3 regions of the Paenibacillus sp. FSL L8-0435 genome follow, and region 2 is predicted to be linked to each of the others. Evidence: predicted binding sites of a transcription regulator. Region 2 holds the regulator's gene; each other region holds the start of a gene.
The links. The regulator Rex, encoded in region 2, represses fermentation and respiration genes when NADH is low (regulators of the CRP and FNR family bind a similar motif). The targets are predictions, from matches to a motif close to TTGTGAAATATTTCACAA.
Positions count from the first base shown of each region.

Region 1: the regulator Rex is predicted to act here: its motif matches at 1,181-1,198, upstream of NST33_RS28860 (formate/nitrite transporter family protein).
Region 3: the regulator Rex is predicted to act here: its motif matches at 1,390-1,407, upstream of nirB (nitrite reductase large subunit NirB).

Region 1 is NZ_CP150185.1:6,523,692-6,525,973, forward strand. It holds gene NST33_RS28855 (hypothetical protein) at 1-162, shown strand, start outside; gene NST33_RS28860 (formate/nitrite transporter family protein) at 221-1,072, opposite strand; gene NST33_RS28865 (FAD-dependent oxidoreductase) at 1,375-2,282, opposite strand, start outside.
Region 2 is NZ_CP150185.1:4,457,068-4,459,349, reverse strand. It holds gene dinG (ATP-dependent DNA helicase DinG) at 1-554, shown strand, start outside; gene NST33_RS19735 (redox-sensing transcriptional repressor Rex) at 773-1,426, shown strand; gene NST33_RS19730 (amidohydrolase) at 1,413-2,282, shown strand, end outside.
Region 3 is NZ_CP150185.1:5,021,539-5,023,820, reverse strand. It holds gene nirB (nitrite reductase large subunit NirB) at 1-1,300, opposite strand, end outside; gene NST33_RS22380 (metal-dependent hydrolase) at 1,576-2,282, shown strand, end outside.

The DNA of each region.
Region 1 (2,282 bases), 2.1 Mb from region 2:
GAATTCCTTATAAATAGCAAAAACTATGAGTGCAAATCACGTAATAAATATTTAACGTTTGAGCCAAATTCAAACAATAAATCTGAAAAGCCCGGTGCATTCTCAGCGGTACGAAGCGAGTACAATCGAATGTGGGCAACAATGAATTCATATTTTGAATAATAAAAATTTAATTGGCAGTTGGGGACGACCTACGTCCACACATGCTACGCAATGCCCTCTATGCTTGTTTGCTCCACATCGCTCTAGCCTCCGTCTCCACAGGTTCGATCGACGTTGCTATCTCTGGCTTCACTTTCGGCTCAACTTGGCGCAGGTACACCACCCAATAGGCTGCAGCTACAAACAAAGCTCCTCCAGTCAGATTCCCGAGCCATACCGGAATGAAATTCATCACATATTGACCCCACGAATAATGTCCTTCGAAGATTGCTGCCGGGATGAGGAACATATTGGCCACAACGTGCTGGAATCCAATCGCCACAAATGCCATCGTTGGAAACCAAATGCCTAGTACTTTGCCACTCATCGTATCGGATGCATAGGATAACCACACGGCCAGCGCAACCAGCCAGTTACAGCCGATGCCGGAGATAAAAGCCTGCAGGAATCCATCATGCAGCTTATGTCCAGCCATATCCACCACTTTCGCCAGATATACACCCTCTCCAGTCAGACCAAGCACATGTCCAAACGCATACGCGACAAACAAAGCTCCAACAAAGTTACCAATCGTCACTAACGTCAGATTTTTCAACATGCTGCCCGCGGATAATTTTCGTGCAATTGTCGCGAGTGGAACAGCCATCATATTTCCCGTCAGCAACTCGCCACCACCAATGAGCACCATAATCAATCCAACTGGGAATACCGCCGCACCGATCAAATTAACCAAACTTCCCCACTCTGCTGGCGCAGAAGCAATTACCCGAATATCCAGTAGAAAACCCAGCGCGATAAAAGCCCCTGCCAGAAAACTGAGCACCAGTACAGAAGAGTCCCGATATTGTGCCTTCTTCATTCCTGTTTGCGCCGTATATTGTGCAACCTCAAGAGGTGTTTTTGCTGCCATATCATTCATCCTCTCCTTCATTGTTCATCATTGGATAAGACCATCTAAAATTCATTAGTTATGCGTTGAATACCATATCCTAATTGTATCTTGGTCTTATACAAAACTTTGTGCAAATTATCACAATGTTATGTATAAAAGTCGTTATTCATGCTTGTCATTGAATGACTCTGACAGCAAGGGATATCGTGCATGTTACTTACACCTCCATTACAGATATACAAAAAAAGACTGACGATATGCTCGCCAGCCTTTGTGCATTTTATGGTTCAGTATTTTATATCAACATCTATTCTGCTTCCTTACACCATTGCTGGTGCTTTTACTTCTATTGGAGGCAGTGCTTGCAGACCCGCCGTGTTCAGGAAGTTCCACGGTTTGTTGTAATGTGGCTGGAAGAAGAAGTCGATGAAGGCCAGCTCATCTACGGTCATGTTGTTTTGGATGCAGACCGAGATCGTATTAATCGATTGAGTCAGATCAACCTGTGACATTACTTGCGCTCCGACAATTCGACGAGTAGCCTGCTCATATACCACTTTGAGTAACAGTTTCTCAGCCGTAGGCATGAACTCCGGACGGTAGCTGTCTTCCAGTACCACGGATTCCACGATCAGACCTTCGTCAGCAGCAGATGTTTCCGTCATCCCGGTACCCGCGATATTTTGCTCGTAAATTTTGATACCCGATGTTCCTTGTGTACCCATATACGGTGTCGTAGGGCGAACCAGGTTGCGGGCTACCAGTGTACCCATCCGCACAGCGTTAGTCGCCAGTGGAATGTAAGATGCTTTGCCTGTAGGGTTATAATGGATAGCACAGCTGTCACCCGCAGCGAAGACGTCTTTTTGACTGGTTTGCATATATTTATCCACGATGATCGCACCGTTTGGCAGCATATCCACTTGGCCTTTGAGCAGCTCTGTATTTGGACGGAAGCCGATGCACAGAATAACCAGATCGGTTTCAAACTCACCTTTGGACGTGATCACCTTGGTCACTTTGCCATTTTCTCCAGTAAACTTCTGTACCGTCTGACCAAGAGCCAGCTTGATACCGCGTCCAGTCAACGTATCTTCGATCGCATCTGTGAATTCAGGGTCCAGGTATTTGTTCAAAATCCGGTCCACACTGTCGATCAGGGTAACTTCCTTGCCGTTCATCTGGAAAGCTTCCACCAGCTCTACGCCGATATATCCTGCACCTACAA
Region 2 (2,282 bases):
GACGCATGATGGTTCTGTTTACTTCATACAAGATGCTGCGACAGGTCTATGATCCGCTGAAGGAGGCACTGTCTGGTAACGACATCTCGTTGCTTGGGCAAGGCGTTGACAGTGGAAGTCGTTCCAAATTGACTCGCAGGTTCCAAGATGCCAAAGCAACGGTACTTTTGGGCACAAGCAGCTTCTGGGAGGGTGTAGATATCCCGGGAGAGGCCCTAACCTGTCTCGCTATTGTTCGACTGCCTTTCCAGCCACCGAATCATCCGTTGGTGGAAGCCAAGAGTGAGCTGCTTCAGGAACAGAAGAAAAATCCGTTCATGAAACTGTCCGTGCCGCAAGCGGTCATTCGTTTCAAACAGGGATTTGGCCGGTTGGTGCGTACAGCGAAGGACAGAGGAATTGTCATTGTTTATGATACACGGGTGATTGAAGCGTACTATGGTAAATTCTTTTTATATTCATTACCTGGTCCCAAAATGGAACACATGCTCACGGAGCAGATGGTTCCACGAATTACCGAGTGGTTGGAAAAACCTGCTAATGAACAAAAATAATGGTTGTTTTGTTCGTTACATCATTGCATGACACTATTGTTTGGCGTTAAACTTTATTAGATATTTCCGTATCCGATTAAAGCAGTTGCACGTAAGAACTTATAACCTAAATTACAAGGAGCATTCTGTATAAAATGTCACGTTTATCTTTGAGTTTATACAGAATGCTCATCTTTTCATCTATTATTTTATCGTGGCCTTGGTAAGGGGGAGCAAGAATGAAATCGGATAAAATTTCGGAAGCGGTGGTACGACGTCTGCCTGTATACTTGCGTTATTTGAACGAGTTGCATCAGCGTGAGGTGGCTACTGTTTCTTCTCAAGAGCTTGGACAGAGGCTGGATCTGAATCCGGCCCAAATTCGTAAAGACCTGGCTTACTTCGGTGATTTTGGTCGTAAAGGGATCGGGTATGATGTATCCTATCTGATCGAGAAAATTCGTCACATTCTCAAGATCGATCAGCAAATTAATGTAGCTCTGGTAGGCGCGGGTAATCTAGGTCAAGCCTTGTCCAACTACAACGCATATCTGAAAGACAACATGAAGATTGTTGCTGTATTTGATGCATATGGACCGAAGATTGGTAGTCAAATCAACAGTTTGACGGTAAAACCAATGGATGAATTGACGGAAGCGGTTAAAACGGATAACATCCGCATCGGAATTATCACGGTTCCGGATACGGAAGCCCAAAATGTAGCCGATCAGCTTATTGAATCCGGAATCGAAGCGATCCTTAATTTTGCACCAACAATTCTAAAAACACCGCCGCATATCCGCATTCACCATGCTGACTTTACAACGGATCTGCTTAGTTTGGCCTATTACTTGGAGACTGGAAAGGACGACGAGGAAGATGACAACAAATAGATGGGTAATCCACAACGGCAAATTTGCCGTTAATGAAGGCGGCACAACATGGAACGTGGTCCAAGGATACATGGTTGTTGAGAATGACAAGATTGTGCATATTGGTGAGACATTGCCGGATGAAGACAAAAATAGTACCAAGGTAGATGGAAAAGGACTGTTCTTCCTGCCGGGTCTGATCAATACGCATGGTCATGCAGCGATGTCGTTGCTCAGAGGGCACGGAGACGATCTTGCATTGCAAGTATGGTTGCAGGAAAAAATGTGGCCGATGGAAGCGAAAATGACTTCAGAAGATGTATATTGGGGAACCTCGCTATCGGTGCTTGAAATGTTGAAAGGCGGAACTACAGCTTTCCTGGACATGTATGATCACATGGATCAAGTGGCCAAAGTTGTGGAGCAATCCGGCGTTAGAGCAGCACTGGCACGTGGTGTAATCGGGCTGTGCTCGAAAGAAGAGCAATTGCGGAAGCTGGAGGAGTCGGCAGCGTTTGCACGTGAGTGGAATGGACAGGCAGATGGTCGTATTACAACCGTAATCTCGCCACATGCCCCATATACATGCCCTCCTGACTACATAGAGAAGCTTGTACAGGTCGCGAATGACCTAAACCTTCCTCTCCATACACATATGTCTGAAACGCTTCGTGAGGTGGAGCAGAACGTGGCTGATTATGGACTGCGTCCTGTGGCACATCTAGAGAAACTGGGATTTTTCTCCCGTCCATCCCTGGTTGCACATGCGGTGCATCTGAATGATGAAGAGATTGAGATTCTGGCCCGTCATGATGTGGCTGTATCCCATAACCCGGGAAGTAACCTGAAACTCGCTTCCGGTGTTGCGCGGGTACCT
Region 3 (2,282 bases), 560 kb from region 2:
TTACATCCACAATGGTTCCTTTGGTTACCCCGTTACATCCACAGACGATCTCGTCCTCGGGCATCGTTTCAACAGAGGTTGCTTTCTTATGACCGCCGCAGCCTGTACCCATGAGTGAACCGTACAATTCCTCGGTCATTTCGGTTTGATTTTTAATCAGTTTCTGCAACTCGGCAGAATCCGTAATGTCACCGAAGAGAACAGCGCCGACCATTTTATTATCACGAAGCAGAATTTTTTTGTAGGTCCGTTTCCAGTCATCTTTGTGCGAAATGACGGTGTGCTCTGGGCTGTCGATGAATTCACCGGTTGAAAAGACGTCTACACCCGAAATTTTCAATTTCGTGGATACAACTGAACCTTCATAAGGAGCGGTCTCCACACCGCAGATATGTTTCGCCAGAATCATACCTTGCTCGAACAATGGGGCAACGAGGCCGTAACATACCCCGCGGTGCTCTGTACATTCCCCGACCGAGTACACATTCTCAAGTGAAGTCTGCATATAGTCATTCACGACAATACCCCGGTTCACTTCCATACCGCTTTCGCGGGCTACAGCCGTATTTGGTTTAATGCCTACAGCCATGACCACAAAATCAACATTCAGAACCGTATCATCTGCAAAACGTATCCCTTCAACGCGTTCGCCCCCCAGTAGTTCGGAAGTCTGCGCACCCATTTTGAAGCGGATACCCTGACGTTCAAGTTCCGCCTTCAACATGGCTGAAGCTTGCGGATCAAGCTGGCGCTCCATCAGATCTTCCATCAGATGCACTACGGTAACTTCCATGCCAAGTTGTACCAAACCTTTGGCAGCTTCAAGACCCAGCAATCCGCCTCCGATAACGGCCGCTCTTTTATACTGTTTGGCAGCTTCTAGCATGACATTACAATCAGCGATATCGCGGAAACCGACAACACCTTCTTTGTCATGTCCAGGTACTGGGAGAATAAAGGAGTTAGAGCCTGTCGCAATGATGATTTTGTCATAAGGGAAGCGAGTTCCATCCTCCGTCACAACCTCATGGGTATCCGAATCAATTCGGGTTACGGTTGTTCCTGTATGGAGGGTAATACCATAATCCTGATACCAGTGGAGATCATTCAGTACGATGTCATCCAGTGTTTTGCTTCCTTCCAATACATAGGACAACATAATGCGGTTGTAGTTAGGGTAGGGCTCTGTGCCAAAAACAGTAATATCAAATCGCGTAGTTAATTTCAAAATTTGTTCTACGGTACTGATTCCTGCCATTCCGTTACCTATGATAACGAGTTTCTCTTTTTTTCCGTTCATGTGTGTATGCCTCCTTGGTTAGACGCTGTACATTACCAACAATTTTAGTGGTTTATATTTGAAATTATACAAGTAGTTGACGACAGTTTATGTGATTTAATTCACTAATAAAGATAAAAGAGTCATAAATATAATAGTGTGAGCCTCATCACAGAAAGTGATATTTATTTTTATACAAATAAGAAATGCGAACTATTGTTCTTATTTTGTTTTCGTTGTAAAATCGGAAATGGGCCGTATTGTTCCCGATTTCTTCGAAAGGACGTTTTTGCATCATGATGGGAAGATCCCACCTTATTATCGGGACAGGCGTGTCACTTTCTGTTCTGCAGTTGGCCGGTATGCCGGTGACAGCGCCGGCAGTTACGGTTGCTCTGATTGGTTCGTTATTGCCTGACATTGATGAGCCAAATTCGCTGCTGGTATCCAGAGCCTTGCCTAACAGTCTGATCAGGCTGTTACAGACGATTCTGTTGCCCACAGCTGTATTTGTGTACTTCTATGTTCATGCCAAACCATGGAACCTGTTGCTTGCGATCCTCATTGCGCTTGTGTCATTCCTTCCTTCGCGTTCGCTTCGCAAAGTGTTGATGTTTGCGATTGGACTCGGGCTGGTCTTTTATGGTCACGCATTTGCCCCGTGGAATCTGATTGCAGGTAGCCTGCTTATGCTGTGCACCACGCTAACTCATAGGGGGTTGACGCATACCTTATATGGAACAGCAATATGGGCGGGCTTGTTGTACAGCACGACCCAGCAGCAGGGACCGGAGATCTGGGTAGCGGGAGGCACGGCATATGCGATGCATCTGTTGGCCGATTCACTAACCAATCGGGGTATTCGTCCGTTACCACCGCTTAAGTGGCGCATACGGGTGAATCTGATGAGTACAGGGACCAAGCGTGGGGCCGTTGTAGAGAATGTCTGCATTGTGCTTACTCTTATTTTGGCCTGGATTGCATTCTCACCGCTATTTCTATA